DNA from 3 places in the Kitasatospora sp. MAP12-44 genome. Region 1 is predicted to be linked to each of the others. Evidence: predicted binding sites of a transcription regulator. Region 1 holds the regulator's gene; each other region holds the start of a gene.

Region 1 (5,201 bases):
GCGGGATCGACTGGCCGGACTGGGTGCCGGGCCGGATGTCGACCTCCTCCAGGCCGTCCAGGGTCTGCAGCGGCACCTGGGTGCCGAGCGAGGCCGCCGTCATCGGGATGGTGACCGTGCAGTGCAGGTCGTCGCCGCGGCGCTGGAAGGTCGGGTGGGCGGTCTCGGCGATCTCGACGTAGAGGTCGCCGGCCGGGCCGCCGCCGGGGCCGACCTCGCCCTCACCGGCCAGCTGGATCCGGGTGCCGTTGTCGACACCGGCCGGGATCTTGACGGTCAGCGTGCGGCGGGCGCGCACCCGGCCGTCGCCGGCGCACTCGGGGCACGGGGTCGGCACGACGGTGCCGAAGCCCTGGCACTGCGGGCAGGGGCGCGAGGTCATGACCTGGCCCAGGAAGGACCGGGTGACCTGGGAGACCTCGCCCTTGCCGCGGCACATGTCACAGGTCTGCGCGGAGGTGCCGGGGGCGGCACCCTCACCGCTGCAGGTGGTGCAGGTGACGGCCGTGTCGACCTGGAGTTCCTTGGTCGTGCCGAAGGTGGCCTCGTCCAGGGTGATCTCCAGGCGGATCATGGCGTCCTGGCCGCGCCGGGTGCGCGACCGGGGGCCGCGCTGGCCTGAGGCGGCGCCGAAGAAGGCGTCCATGATGTCGGAGAAGCCGAAGCCGGCCGCGCCCGCGCCGAAGCCGCCACCGCCGCCGTTGGGCGACAGCGGGTCGCCGCCGAGGTCGTAGACCTGCCGCTTCGCGGGGTCGGAGAGCACCTCGTAGGCGGCGTTGATCTCCTTGAACCGCTCCTGAGTCTTCGGGTCCGGGTTGACGTCCGGGTGCAGTTCACGCGCGAGGCGCCGGAACGCCTTCTTGATCTCGTCCTGCCCCGCATCCCGTCGGACGCCGAGTACCGCGTAGTAGTCCGTGGCCACCAAATGCTCCGCTTGTTCCGCCTCTAGAAGGTGCTGCGACTGGTCCGGACGCGCCCAGGTGAGCCCGCCCGCATCACTATCTCTACTGCCTCTACGATTCGGCCAGGATCTGGCCCACGTACCGTGCCACCGCTCGCACCGCCCCCATTGTGCCCGGATAGTCCATCCGGGTGGGGCCGATCACACCCAGTTTTGCCACGCTCTCATCGCCCGAACCGTAACCGACGGAGACGACCGAGGTGGAATTCAGGCCCTCGTACTCGTTCTCCCGGCCGATCCGGACGGTCATCCCGGCGTCGGCGGTCTCACCCAGCAGGCGCAGCAGCACCACCTGCTCCTCCAGCGCCTCGAGCACCGGCTGGATGGTGAGCGGGAAGTCATGGCCGAATCTGGTCAGGTTGGCGGTGCCGGCCAGCATGATCCGTTCCTCGTTCTGCTCCACCAGCGATTCGAAGAGGGTGGAGAGGATCGTGGTGACGATCGGACGGTCGACCGCCTCGAAGGAGGACGGGAGGTCCTCCACCAGGGCCGGGACGTCCGGGAAGCGCCGGCCGCCGGCCTGGGCGTTGAGCCGGGCCCGCAGGTCAGCCAGGGTGGTCTCGCCCACCGGACCCGGGCAGTCGACGATCCGCTGCTCGACCCGGCCGGTGTTGGTGATCAGCACCAGCATGACCTTGCTCGGCGCCAGCGCCAGCAGCTCGACGTGCCGGACGGTGGACCTGGTCAGCGACGGGTACTGGACGACCGCGACCTGCCGGGTCAGCTGCGCGAGCAGCCGGACCGTACGGGCCACCACGTCGTCCAGGTCGACCGCGCCGTCCAGGAAGTGGCGGATGGCGCGCCGCTCCGGCGCGCTCATCGGTTTCACCTCGGCCAGCCGGTCGACGAAGAGCCGGTAGCCCTTGTCGGTGGGGATCCGGCCCGCACTGGTGTGCGGCTGGTGGATGTAGCCGTCCTCTTCGAGGGTGGCCATGTCATTGCGGACCGTGGCCGGCGAGACACCCAGGTTGTGGCGCTCGACCAGGGCCTTGGAGCCGACCGGCTCCTCGGTCCCGACGTAGTCCTGCACGATGGCGCGCAGCACGGCGAGCTTGCGCTCGTCGAGTTGGCGGACCTCCAGGCGGCCGGCGTCGAGCAGGTGGCTGGTGTCCAGGCGACTGGTGCGGGCGGGCGTGACACGGGGGCCCGAAGGTCCGTCGGATGTGGACGACCGGCCGGGCGGGCGGGGGTCGGACTCTGCTTCATCGAACATGGCACGCACCTCCCTCTTCGCACGTTGTCCTGGTACCCAGGTCTTGTGGTGTCCTGTGACGGGTTTGGCACTCGGGCGAGCCGAGTGCCAGAACCGTACCTGCCAGTGTAAGGCCCGGGTCCGTCAGCAGGAACGCCCTGTCCCTGGATGCCGCGCGGATCACTTCCGGGCACGGGTGGTGCCTGCGGGGGAACTAAGTGGCAGCATCGACAGCAACCGAGAGTGATTTCCAGAGGAGCAGCCATGTCGGCATCAGGTCCCCACACCCGCTTCGCCCCCGACCGCGGGCTGACGGGGCGGATGGTCACCACCATGTTCCTGATCGGTCTGCTCTACGTGGGCTTCACCGGTGTGCTGATCGTCCTGCTGAAGGGAGCCTGGCCGCTGATCGTGCTGCTGTCCGGCGGCCTGTTCATCGCCCAGTTCTGGTTCAGCGACAAGATCACCGAGCGGGCGATGGGCGCCCGGCCGGTCACCCCCGAGCAGTACCCGCAGCTGCACGGCACCATTGACCGCCTCTGCGCGCTGGCCGACATGCCGAAGCCGCGGGTCGCGGTGGCCGACAACGACATGCCCAACGCCTTCGCCACCGGGCGCAACCAGAACAACTCGGTGATCTGCGTGACCACCGGACTGATGCGCCGTCTCGACCCGGAGGAGCTGGAGGGCGTGCTCGCCCACGAGCTCTCGCACATCGCCCACCGGGACGTCGCGGTGATGACCATCGCCGGGTTCCTCGGCGTGCTGGCCGGAGCGATCACCCGGATCGCGCTCTACAGCGGGATGATGGGCGGCGGCAACCGCAATAACAACAACAACGACAACGCCGCCCTGATGATCCTCGTGGTCACCGCGGTCAGCGTGGTGGTCTACGCGCTCAGCTTCCTGCTCACCCGGATGCTCTCGCGCTACCGCGAGCTGGCCGCCGACCGGGCCGCCGCCCAACTCACCGGGCGTCCCAGCGCACTGGCCTCGGCGCTGACCAAGGTGACCGGGCAGATCGCCGCCATCCCGACCAAGGACCTGCGCAAGGCGCAGCCGTACAACGCCTTCTACTTCGCCCCCGCGCTCAGCGCGCGCGACGCTGCCTCCCAGCTGCTGTCCACGCACCCCTCGCTGGAGCAGCGGCTGGAGCAGCTGGGCAAGATCTCCGCCGAACTGGGACGCTGAGCCCGGTCGGTACAAGCCCGACTCGTCACCTGTCTGGAAGGAACGACCCGTGGGATTCCTGGACGCCCTGCTCGGCCGCAGCAAGCCGGTGCGGCCCGACCTCGACCAGCTCTTCGGCGTGCCCTCGGCCGCGCTGACCCTGGAGGCGGCCGCCGGGTTCCGGCCCACCGGCCTCGGCTCGGTCTGCTTCGCCGCCGTCGAGGGCGGGGCGTTCGGCGAGGTGGAGCGCCAGATCCGCGCCCTGCTGGACGCCGACACGCCCAACGGCGGCGTGCCGGTGGAGGCCAGCCAGGACGAGTACGGCTACTCCTGGCTGCTCGCCCGGCACACCCCCGAGGAGCTCCCGGAGCTGGTCAACGACCTGCACGCGGTCAACAGCGAGCTGGAGGCGAACGGCTTCGGCCCGCAGCTGCTCTGCTCGCTGGTGGGCTTCCGCAACGAGGCCGGGCAGTCGCTGGCCCTGGTGTACCTCTACAAGCGCGGGACGTTCTTCCCGTTCGCCCCGATGCGGGGTGGCGGGGAGCGTCGCAACAGCCCGCTGGAGCTCCAGGTGAAGGCGATGCTGGGCAACGACCTGCGGGTGGAGTCCGACCTCAGCCGCTGGTTCCCGGTCTGGGGCGCTCCGGGGCTGTAACACCGGTCTAAAGTCGCTGACTATGCGGAGCACTCACTACGGACCTGACCTCACCCCGCCCTGGAAGCGGCAGCAGCCCGCGCCGGAGGTGGCGGCCGAGCGCGACCTGGTGGTGGAGGACGCCGCCACCGGCTTCTGCGGGGCGGTGCTGCGCTGCGAGAAGACGGCGGAGGGATTCACCGTCACGCTGGAGGACCGGTTCGGCAAGCAGCGGGTCTTCCCGCTGGTCCCGCGCGGGTTCCTGCTGGAGGGCAAGGTCGTGACCCTCGTGCGGCCGTCCGGCCCGGCCACCGCGCGGGGCCCGGCCCGGACGGCCTCCGGCTCGCTGGCGGTCCCCGGCGCCCGGGCCCGGGTCGCGCGGGAGTCACGGATCTACGTCGAGGGCCGGCACGACGCCGAGCTGGTGGAGCGGGTCTGGGGCGACGACCTGCGGATCGAGGGCGTCGTGGTCGAGTACCTGGAGGGGATCGACGACCTCCCGGCGATCGTCGCGGAGTTCGCCCCCGGCCAGGGGCGGCGGCTGGGCGTCCTGGTGGACCACCTGCTGCCCGGCACCAAGGAGCAGCGGATCGCCTCCCAGGTGACGGGGGACGCGGTGCTGGTGGTGGGGCATCCGTACATCGACGTCTGGGCGGCGGTGAAGCCGTCCAGCGTGGGCATCGCGGGCTGGCCGGACGTCCCGCGCGGCGAGGAGTGGAAGGAGGGGGTCTGCCGCCGTCTTGGCTGGCCGGTGGACACCCCGGCCGCCTGGAAGCGGATCCTCGCCTCGGTCAACTCCTACCGGGACCTCGACCCGGCGCTGCTCGGCCGGGTCGAGGAGCTGATCGACTTCGTCAGCGAGCCGGGGCTGTAGTCAGTCGACCAGGTCGCGGACCACCGCGTCGGCCAGCAGCCGCCCGCGCAGCGTCAGCACCGCGCGGCCCTCGGCGTAGGCCCGCGCCGCGAGCAGCCCGTCTGCCAGGGCGCGCTCGGCGGCCCGCAGGCCCTGCGGGGCCAGCAGGGTGAGCGGGCAGCCGTCGACCAGCCGCAGTTCGAGCAGGATGCGCTCGACCCGGCGGTCCTCGTCCGGCAGGACCTCGCGCCCGAGCGCGGGAGTGCGCCCCTCCGCGAGCGCCTGGGCGTACGCCGCCGGGTGCTTGGCGTTCCACCACCGCACCCCGCCGACGTGGCTGTGCGCGCCCGGGCCGGCGCCCCACCAGTCGGCTCCGGTCCAGTACAGCTCG
Region 2 (5,201 bases), 2.0 Mb from region 1:
TTGGTCTAGACATATCGGCTACTCTGCCATATCGGCGCCCGGTGGGTCGAGACCCCCGCCCGCCGCACTCTCGGCGGCCGGGTCCACACTTGTGCCCATGCCGACCACCCCGCACCCCGCGACCGAGGCACTCCTCAACCGCTGGAACGCCACCCTGGAACGCTGCGCGGCCACCGCCGCCCCCGAGCCGTACGGCCGTGCCCTGCTGGCCCGTTGGGCCGAGCCGCAGCGCCGCTACCACACCACCGACCACCTGCTCGCCGTGCTGGACCACGTCGACACGCTCGCCGAGCACGCCGCCGACCCGGACACCGTCCGGCTGGCCGCCTGGTTCCACGACGCCGTCTACAAGCCGGACCGCTCCGAGAACGAGGAGCGCAGCGCCTCCCTCGCCGTGCGCGCGCTGCGCGAGGCCGGGCTCGCCGAGCAGCGGATCGCCGAGGTGGTCCGGCTGGTCAGGCTCACCGCCGACCACCGCACCGAGCCCGGCGACCGCGACGGCGAGGTGCTCTGCGACGCCGACCTGGCCGTCCTCGGCGGCGCCCCCGAGCCGTACGCGGCGTACACGGCGGCCGTCCGCGAGGAGTACGCCTTCGTCCCCGAGGAGGCCTTCCGGGCCGGCCGCGCGGCGATCCTGCGCCAGCTGCTGGCCCTGCCCGTCCTCTACCGCACCCCCACCGCGCACGCTCGCTTCGACCAGCGCGCCCGCGCCAACCTGGCCGCCGAACTCGCCGCCCTAGAGGCCTAGCTTCCCCACCGGCGCCACCACGGTCGCCTCCTTGCCGCACACCCAGTGCGGCTGCGGACCCAGCTCGGGCTCCACACTCAGCGCGTGCGGATCGCCCTCGGCCGCACAGGCCAGGCAGAGCGGCCAGCGCCCGTACGCCTCGAGCAGCGCGTCCTGCACGTCCTGCGCGACCAGCCCGAGCACGAACTCCGCGCCGTCCGGCCACTGCTCCAGCCACCACCGCCGGTGCGTCACGGCGTCCTCCACCAGCGACACCACCGCCGGATCGGCGACATCCCGGGCAGTGAGGTCGGCGAGGATCAGCGCGCGGGCGCTGTGCAGAGCGGCTTCGATGTCAGAACTGGGCATCCACCCATTGTCCCGCAGCGGGCCGGTGAAACGCCGCGTGGGCGGCCCCCCGAAGGGGACCGCCCACGCGATCGATGAAGCGACTGATCCGCAGCGGGATCAGAAGTCCATGTCACCGCCCGGCATGCCGCCACCGGCCGGGGCGCCGGCCTTCTCGGGCTTGTCAGCGATGACAGCCTCGGTGGTGAGGAAGAGCGCCGCGATGGAGGCGGCGTTCTGCAGCGCGGAACGGGTGACCTTGGCGGGGTCGATGATGCCCGCGCCGATGAGGTCGACGTACTCGTTGGTCGCGGCGTTCAGGCCGTGGCCGTAGGGAAGGTTGCGCACCTTCTCCACAACGACGCCGCCCTCGAGGCCGGCGTTGATCGCGATCTGCTTGATCGGGGCCTCGAGCGCCACGCGGACGATGTTGGCACCGGTGGCCTCGTCGCCCTCGAGCTCCAGCTTGTCGAACGCCACCGACGCCTGCAGCAGCGCGACGCCACCACCGGCGACGATGCCCTCCTCGACGGCCGCCTTCGCGTTGCGAACGGCGTCCTCGATGCGGTGCTTGCGCTCCTTGAGCTCCACCTCGGTCGCCGCGCCGGCCTTGATGACGGCCACGCCGCCGGCCAGCTTGGCGAGGCGCTCCTGGAGCTTCTCGCGGTCGTAGTCCGAGTCGCTGTTCTCGATCTCGGCACGGATCTGGTTGACGCGACCGGCGACCTGCTCGCTGTCGCCGCCACCGTCGACGATGGTCGTCTCGTCCTTGGTGATGACCACCTTGCGGGCGGTGCCCAGCAGGTCGACGCCGGCGTTCTCCAGCTTGAGGCCGACCTCCTCGGAGATGACGGTGCCACCGGTGAGGATGGCGATGTCGCCGAGCATGGCCTTGCGGCGGTCACCGAAGCCCGGGGCCTTGACGGCGACGGACTTGAAGGTGCCACGGATCTTGTTCACGACCAGGGTCGACAGGGCCTCGCCCTCGACGTCCTCGGCGATGATCAGGAGCGGCTTGCCGCTCTGCATGACCTTCTCCAGGAGCGGCAGCAGGTCCTTGACCGAGCCGATCTTGGAGTTGGCGATCAGGATGTACGGGTCGTCGAACGACGTCTCCATACGCTCCAGGTCGGTGGCGAAGTACGCCGAGATGTAGCCCTTGTCGAAGCGCATGCCCTCGGTGAGCTCAAGCTCCAGACCGAAGGTGTTGCTCTCCTCGACGGTGATGACGCCTTCCTTGCCGACCTTGTCCATCGCCTCGGCGATGAGCTCGCCGATCTGGGTGTCGGCGGCCGAGATGGAGGCGGTGGCAGCGATCTGCTCCTTGGTCTCCACCTCCTTGGCCTGCGCGAGAAGCTCGTCGGAGACGGCCTTGACGGCCTTCTCGATGCCGCGCTTCAGGGCCATCGGGTTGGCGCCGGCCGCGACGTTGCGCAGACCCTCGCGGACGAGAGCCTGGGCGAGCACGGTGGCGGTGGTGGTGCCGTCGCCCGCGACGTCGTCGGTCTTCTTGGCGACCTCCTTGACCAGCTCGGCGCCGATCTTCTCGTAGGGGTCCTCAAGCTCGATCTCCTTGGCGATGGAAACACCATCGTTGGTGATCGTGGGGGCACCCCACTTCTTCTCAAGGACGACATTGCGACCCTTGGGGCCCAGCGTCACCTTGACGGCGTCGGCAAGCTGGTTCATCCCGCGCTCAAGGCCGCGGCGAGCTTCCTCGTCAAACGCGATGATCTTTGCCATGTGAAGTGGTCCTCCGGGACGACGTCGACTGCACCGGACCGACAGTGCCCGCGACGGACGGCCCTGGTGTGCGGGGGTCCTGTCCCCTACCGCTCCCGGGGGCCTCACCGACCCGGTCCGTTGTCACTCTCATGCTGTGAGTGCTAACGCCAATGATTAGCACTCTCGGGTGGTGAGTGCAAGCTCTTCGCGGCAAGCCGCGGCAGACTCGCGGCCCGGGCGCGAACGACGGCAGGGCCCGCACCCTCCCCCGGCACGGGGATCGGATGCGGGCCCTGATGGATCACCAGCTCGTGGTCGAGCCGAGAGTCCGAGGTTCGGAAAGGTCAGACCGCGGGCGCACGGACCATGTCCGCCTGCGGGCCCTTCTGCCCCTGGGAGATCTCGAACTCGACCCGCTGGCCCTCTTCAAGGGTGCGGTAGCCGTCCATCTGGATCGCGCTGTAGTGGACGAACACGTCCGCACCACCGTCGACCGCGATGAAGCCGTAGCCCTTCTCCGCGTTGAACCACTTGACGGTGCCCTGAGCCATTCCGAACTCCCCTAGTGCTGTGCTGGCCCTTCACGTGCCCGCAGGTCGCGGGCCCGGGTCTCTGGTGGACCGGCCCGAGGAACCCCCCTGAGCGCAGCCCTGCACGCCGCAGCACCCAACCCCCGGACGCCAGTTGGCGCCGAAGGGACGGGTGGATGCGTCGACCGCGGCTGAATGTATCCGCATCGCAGCCCTCTGCAACAGGCCCACTGACGCAGAATTCAGGAAGGGCGCTAAGGGGTGTTCGGGGATGAATGCGACAGAACTCAGCAATTCACGCCGGGCATAGCGGACCAATCGTGCGAATTGTCCGCGGAATTCTGACACGCCGCCGACACAATCAAGCGGAACACCAGCGGGACGTCTCACCGGCCGGACGAAGCCTATGCCCTCGCGGACCGCCCCGCGGACATGCCGCAGGGCGCCCGCCGGCTGACGTGACGTCAGCGTGCGGGCGCCCTGCGGGAGGTGGTGGATCGGGGGCGCTCAGCAGCCGCCGGCCACCGCCGGGATGATCGAGATGCCGGCGCCGTCGTTGATCGCGGTGCCCAGGCCCTCCGCGAAACGCACGTCGTCGTCGTTCACATAGACGTTCACGAACCGACGCAGCTTGCCGGCCTCGTCCAGGATCCGGGCGCTGATCCCCGGGTGGTTCTTCTCCAGGTCGCTGACGACCTCGGAGAGGGTGGCACCCTCGGCGGAGACCTCGGCCCTACCGTCGGTGTAGGTGCGCAGGATGGTCGGGATGCGGACGGTGGAGCTCATAGGGGTCTCCTAGCTAACGGTTGAGGGTCAGGACGCCAGGCCGGCGGCGCGGAAGGACTCCAGCGTCGGCTGGATGGTGGCGGTCAGGCCCGCGTCGGCCACCGCGTCCAGCGTCTTGAGGCCGTCACCGGTGTTGATCGCGACGGTCTCCTTCGACGGGTCGAGCAGCCCGTTCTCGACCAGCTTCTTGAGCACGCCGATGGTCACGCCGCCCGCGGTCTCGGCGAAGATGCCCTCGGTGCGGGCCAGCAGCCGGATCGCGTCGACCACCTCGGCGTCGGTGACGTCCTCGACGGCGCCGCCGGTGCGGCGGGCGATGTCCAGCACGTACGGGCCGTCCGCCGGGTTGCCGATGGCCAGCGACTTGGCGATGGTGTCCGGCTTGACCGGGCGGATCACGTCGTGGCCCGCCTTGAAGGCCGCCGAGACCGGCGAGCAGCCGGCCGCCTGGGCCCCGAAGATCTTGTACGGGCGGTCCTCGACCAGGCCGAGCTTGATCAGCTCCTGCAGTCCCTTGTCGATCTTGGTGAGCTGGGAGCCTGAGGCGATCGGGATCACCAGCTGCTCGGGCAGCCGCCAGCCCAGCTGCTCGCAGATCTCGTACGCCAGCGTCTTGGAGCCCTCGCCGTAGTACGGGCGCAGGTTGACGTTGACGAAGCCCCAGCCCTCGCCGGCCGGGTCGCCGATCAGCTCCGAGCAGAAGCGGTTCACATCGTCGTAGTTGCCCTTGATGCCGACCAGCTCGCCGCCGTAGACCCCGGCCATCACGACCTTGCCCTGCTCCAGGTCGTGCGGGATGAACACGCAGGACTTGAAGCCGGCCCGGGCCGCGGCCGCGCCCACCGCGCCGGCCAGGTTGCCGGTGGAGGAGCAGGAGAGGGTGGTGAAGTCGAAGGCGCGGGCGGCCTCGATCGCGCAGGCCACCACCCGGTCCTTGAAGGAGTGGGTCGGGTTGCCGGAGTCGTCCTTGACGTGCAGCTGGGCGGTGAAGCCGAGCTCGCGGCCCAGGTTGTCGGCCTTGACCAGCGGGGTCCAACCCGGGTTCAGGTTGGGCTTGTCGGCCACGTCGGCCGGCACCGGCAGCA
Region 3 (5,201 bases), 590 kb from region 1:
CGCAGCCGACGCGCCGCGGGGCCCGCTCGCGACACCGGCGACCGTCAAACCTCGTGCCCCGTTCGCCCGTTTTCATACCTTTTGTACGATCATTGACTGTTGTGTAACTCTGTGGATGACTTGTCCAGTAGGTCGCCGTAAGTCATATTTCCAGGCGTCCACCCCCGACGCCTCGATGCCTCGCCGAAGGGAATGAGCCATGGCAGATTTCTCCCGACTCCCCGGCCCGAACGCGGACCTGTGGGACTGGCAGCTCTCCGCCGCCTGCCGCGGCGTGGACAGTTCACTGTTCTTCCATCCCGAGGGGGAACGCGGCGCCGCCCGCAGCTCACGCGAGCAGAGCGCCAAAGAGGTCTGCATGCGCTGCCCGGTCCGCACCGAGTGCGCGGCCCACGCGCTCGCGGTGCGCGAGCCGTACGGCGTCTGGGGCGGCCTCACCGAGGACGAGCGCGAGGAGCTGCAGGGCCGTTCGCGCAACCGACTGATCGAGGTACCACTGACCGCACGTCAGTGAGCAGAAACGTTTCTTCCGCCCAGCACGCCCACCCGACGACACCCGACCCCTTGGTCCCCCGAATCAGCGACCGGCCGCCACCGCGGCGAGCCGGTCCAGCATGAGCGCGACGGCCGGCACGTCGACCAGATCCGGCAGGGTCAGCGCGACGACCTCCCGCAGCGCGGGTCCACCCGACCCCGCGTGCACCGGGACCGCCGCCACCCCGTCGCAGCGGACCGCCGCCAGCGCGAGCCGCGGGAGCACCGCGACCCCGAGCCCAGCCGCCACCAAGCCGACCACCGCCGGGTAGTCGTCGGTCGCGAAGTCGATCCGGGGCTCGAATCCGGCCCCCGCGCAGAGCTCCACCAGATGCCCGCGGCACTGCGGGCAGCCCGCGATCCACTGCTCCTCGGCCAGCTCGGCCAGCGCCGCCGGCCGCTGCTCACCGCAGTCGGCCAGCCGGTGTCCGGCCGGCAGCAGCCCGACCAACGGGTCGTCAAGCAGCGGCCGCACCACCAGATCGGACCAGTCGTTGGCGGCCGCCGTCTCGGCGGCCGCCAACGTCGCCTCGGCCCGCGCGGCCCGGCTGCCGGAGTGCGCCGGCGCCACCGGTGCGGCGGCCGAACCCGGATAGCGGAAGGCCAGCGCGATCTCGCACTCGCCGCCGCGCAGCATCGCCAGCGACTCCGGCGGCTCGGCTTCCACCAGCGACACGCGAACCCCCGGATGGGCGCCCCGCAGCTGGGCGACGGCGGGCGGCACAAGAGTGGAACTCGCGGTCGGGAAGGACACCAACCGCACCCGTCCGGCCCGCAGGCCGGCGATCGCCGCCACCTCCTCCTCGGCCGCCGAGAGTCCGGCCAGGATCCCGGTGGCGTGCTTCAGCAGCACCTGCCCGGCCTCGCTCAGCTGCATCCCACGGCCCACCCGGACCACCAACGGCAGCTGGACGGCGTTCTCCAGCGCCTTCATCTGCTGGCTGATGGCCGGCTGGGTGCAGCCCAGTTCGCGGGCGGCGGCGGAGAAGGAGCCGGTGCGGGCGACGGCCCGCAGGACCCGGAGATGGCGAGCCTCGATCATGCGTTCACGCTACGCCCCACGACTGCGCGCCCGTACCGCGCGGGCGCCGGGTACGCCGAAGGCCCGGCCGCCCCCGCTCAGCGGGGGCGGCCGGGCCTTCGGCGACTACTCAGTGCGAGTGGCCGTGGCCACCGTGCGAGTGACCCGCGGCGGCAGCGGCGTCCTCGTCGGCCGGCTTCTCCACCACGAGGGTCTCGGTGGTGAGGAGCAGCGAGGCGATCGACGCGGCGTTCTCCAGCGCGGAGCGGGTGACCTTGACCGGGTCGATGACGCCGGCCTTCAGCAGGTCGCCGTACTCGCCGGTGGCGGCGTTGTAGCCGAAGCCCGCCTCCAGCTCGGCGACCTTGTGGGTGATGACGTAGCCCTCGAGGCCGGCGTTCTGGGCGATCCAGCGCAGCGGCTCGGCGAGCGCCTTGCGGACGACCGCGACACCGGTCGCCTCGTCGCCGGACAGGCCGAGGCCGCCGTCGAGCACCTTCTGGGCGTGCACGAGAGAGGCGCCACCACCGGCGACGATGCCCTCCTCGACCGCGGCACGGGTCGCCGAGATGGCGTCCTCCAGGCGGTGCTTGCGCTCCTTGAGCTCCACCTCGGTGGCGGCGCCGACCTTGATCACGCAGACGCCGCCGGCCAGCTTGGCCAGGCGCTCCTGCAGCTTCTCGCGGTCCCAGTCCGAGTCGGTGTTGGCGATCTCGGCCTTGATCTGGGCGACGCGGCCGGCCACAGCCTCGTGGTCGCCGGCACCGTCGACGACGGTGGTCTCGTCCTTGGTGATGGTGACCCGGCGGGCGGTGCCCAGCAGGTCGAGACCGGCCTGGTCGAGCTTGAGGCCGACCTCCTCGGAGATGACGGTGGCACCGGTCAGGGTGGCCAGGTCGCCCAGGATGGCCTTGCGGCGGTCACCGAAGCCGGGGGCCTTGACGGCCACCGCGTTGAAGGTGCCACGGATCTTGTTCACCACGAGGGTGGAGAGCGCCTCGCCGTCCACGTCCTCGGCGATGATCAGCAGCGGCTTGGAGGCACCGCCCTGCAGGATCTTCTCGAGCAGCGGGAGCAGCTCCTGGATCGAGGAGATCTTGCCCTGGTTGATCAGGATGTACGGGTCCTCGAGGACCGCTTCCTGACGCTCGGCGTCGGTCACGAAGTACGGCGAGAGGTAGCCCTTGTCGAACTGCATGCCCTCGGTGAAGTCCAGCTCCACGCCGAAGGTGTTCGACTCCTCGACGGTGATGACACCGTCCTTGCCGACCTTGTCGATCGCCTCGGCGATGAGCTCGCCGACCTGCGGGTCCTGCGCGGAGAGCGACGCGACGGCGGCGATGTCGTCCTTGCCGTCGACCTCACGGGCGATCGAGAGCAGGTGCTCGGTGACGGCCGCGACGGCCTTGTCGATGCCCTTCTTCAGGGCGGCCGGGCCGGCACCCGCGGCGACGTTGCGCAGACCCTCGTTGACCAGGGCCTGGGCCAGCACGGTGGCGGTGGTGGTGCCGTCGCCCGCGACGTCGTTGGTCTTGGTGGCGACCTCCTTGACGAGCTGCGCGCCAAGGTTCTCGTACGGGTCGTCGAGCTCGACCTCACGGGCGATGGTGACACCGTCGTTGGTGATGGTCGGAGCGCCGAACTTCTTGTCGATGACGACGTTGCGGCCCTTGGGACCGATGGTCACCTTGACGGTGTCGGCGAGCTTGTTGACACCGCGCTCCAGCGAGCGGCGGGCGTCCTCGTCGAACTGCAGGATCTTCGGCATGGTTCCGTTTCCTTGGGGTGTCTACGTGAGCCAACAACCACGCCCCGGGCCCCTGTCAGTGATGACACGGATCCGGGGCGAGGCGAGGTGGCGGGCACGGGGCCCGCCGGACTTGCTTACTTCTCGATGATGGCGAGAACGTCGCGAGCCGAGAGGACGAGGTACTCCTCGCCCTGGTACTTCACCTCGGTGCCGCCGTACTTGGAGTACAGGACGACGTCGCCGACGGCGACGTCGAGCGGAAGACGGTTACCGTCCTCGAAGCGGCCCGGGCCGACGGCCAGGACAACGCCCTCCTGGGGCTTCTCCTTGGCGGTGTCCGGGATAACCAGGCCGGAGGCCGTGGTGGTCTCGGCGTCGAGCGGCTGGACCACAATGCGGTCCTCAAGCGGCTTGATGGCAACCTTGCTGCTGGCGGTGGTCACGTCCGAGTTCCCCTTCGGAGATTACGGGGTTGTCTATCAGGTAGGTGGCGACGTCTGCGGCCTGCCGTCGCGGGGGTCAGGCCACTCTTTCGCGTTAGCACTCCCCCTGGGGGGAGTGCCAAGAACGACCATAGGCCGCTGTTAGCACTCAGTCAACCAGAGTGCCAACGGCGCGCCCAGCGATTCGATCCGAGCGGTGTCCCCGGGCGCGCCGCCGCCGGGGACAATGGGCGGGTGGAGATCGAGATTTTTGAGGCCCTGCTCACCGACCGGGGCCAGCAGCTGCTGGCCGAGCTGCGGGAGCACGCGCCCGGCCAGGAGCTGGCGCTGGCCACCCGGCTGCGCCGCGAGCACCCGGCCGAGCTGGTCTCCGCAGCGATCGGGCAGGCGCAGCTGCGCCAGCGGGCCCGCGCCAAGTTCGGCGAGGACGCCGACCGGATGTACTTCACGCCCAACGGCGTCGAGCAGTCCACCCGGCGCAGCGTGGCCGAGTGGCGCGCGCAGCGCTTCGCGGCGCTCGGCGTGCGGCGGCTGGCCGACCTCTGCGGCGGCATCGGCGGCGACGCGATCGCGCTGGCCCGGGCCGGGATCGCGGTGCTCGCCGTCGACCGCGACCCGCTGGCCTGCGCGGCTGCCGCCGCCAACGCCGCCGCGCTCGGGCTCGCCGAGCTGATCGAGGTGCGCTGCGCCGACGTCACCGAGACCGCCGTCGAGGGCTTCGACGCGGTCTTCACCGACCCCGCCCGGCGCACCACCAAGGGCAGGGTCTTCGACCCCGCCGCGTACTCCCCGCCGCTCGCCTGGGCCATCGAGGCCGGCCGGAGCACCCCGTACGGCGCGCTCAAGATCGCGCCGGGCATCCCGCACGACGCGGTCCCCGAGGACGCCGAGGCCGAGTGGGTCTCCGACCACGGGGACGTCAAGGAGGCCGTGCTCTGGTTCGGCACCAAGGCCGCCGAGCCGCACCGCGCCACCCTGCTGCCGGGCGGGCGCACGCTGACCGGCGGCCGGCTCCCCGACCCTCCCGCCGGCCCGATCCGCCGCTACCTCTACGAGCCGGACGGTGCGGTGATCCGCGCCCACCTGGTCGCCGAGGTCGCCGAGCAGGTGGGCGGCACGCTACTGGATCCGATGATCGCCTACCTGACGTCCGATCAGCTGGTCCCGACCCCCTACGCGCACGCGTACGAGGTGACCGACGTGCTGCCGTTCAACATCAAGAAGCTCAAGGCGCTGCTGCGCTCGCGCGGCGTCGGCACCGTGGTGATCAAGAAGCGCGGCATCGGCCTGACCCCGGAGGAGCTGCGCCGCGCCCTCAAACCCGAGGGCGCGAACGAGGCGACGGTCGTGATGACCCGGATCGGCAGCACCCCGATGATGATGCTCGCCCAGCCGGTCAAGGCCGCGGGCTAGCTGGGCGGCTGGATGTAGTCGTCCAGCCTGGCCACCGCGA

The links. Region 1 encodes HrcA, which represses chaperone genes, less so after heat shock. Its sites were predicted from a motif close to TTNGCACTCNGNNNNNCNGAGTGCNAA; they were not measured.
Region 2: groL (chaperonin GroEL) is a predicted target of HrcA. The motif match lies at 2,939-2,965, and genes of this name have one in related genera.
Region 3: groES (co-chaperone GroES) is a predicted target of HrcA. The motif match lies at 3,890-3,916, and genes of this name have one in related genera.

The regions. Positions count from the first base shown of each region.
Region 1 is NZ_JARZAE010000004.1:2,836,567-2,841,767, forward strand. It holds gene dnaJ (molecular chaperone DnaJ) at 1-922, opposite strand, end outside; gene hrcA (heat-inducible transcriptional repressor HrcA) at 1,014-2,174, opposite strand; gene htpX (zinc metalloprotease HtpX) at 2,418-3,344, shown strand; gene P3T34_RS13345 (hypothetical protein) at 3,394-3,978, shown strand; gene P3T34_RS13350 (DUF3097 domain-containing protein) at 4,001-4,831, shown strand; gene hemW (radical SAM family heme chaperone HemW) at 4,832-5,201, opposite strand, start outside.
Region 2 is NZ_JARZAE010000004.1:4,811,175-4,816,375, reverse strand. It holds gene P3T34_RS22545 (copper homeostasis protein CutC) at 1-13, opposite strand, end outside; gene P3T34_RS22540 (HD domain-containing protein) at 98-748, shown strand; gene P3T34_RS22535 (hypothetical protein) at 737-1,096, opposite strand; gene groL (chaperonin GroEL) at 1,196-2,818, opposite strand; gene P3T34_RS22525 (cold-shock protein) at 3,145-3,351, opposite strand; gene P3T34_RS22520 (MoaD/ThiS family protein) at 3,838-4,116, opposite strand; gene thrC (threonine synthase) at 4,144-5,201, opposite strand, start outside.
Region 3 is NZ_JARZAE010000004.1:3,428,187-3,433,387, forward strand. It holds gene P3T34_RS15880 (WhiB family transcriptional regulator) at 200-514, shown strand; gene P3T34_RS15885 (LysR family transcriptional regulator) at 578-1,576, opposite strand; gene groL (chaperonin GroEL) at 1,686-3,323, opposite strand; gene groES (co-chaperone GroES) at 3,440-3,748, opposite strand; gene P3T34_RS15900 (class I SAM-dependent methyltransferase) at 3,983-5,161, shown strand; gene P3T34_RS15905 (polysaccharide deacetylase family protein) at 5,158-5,201, opposite strand, start outside.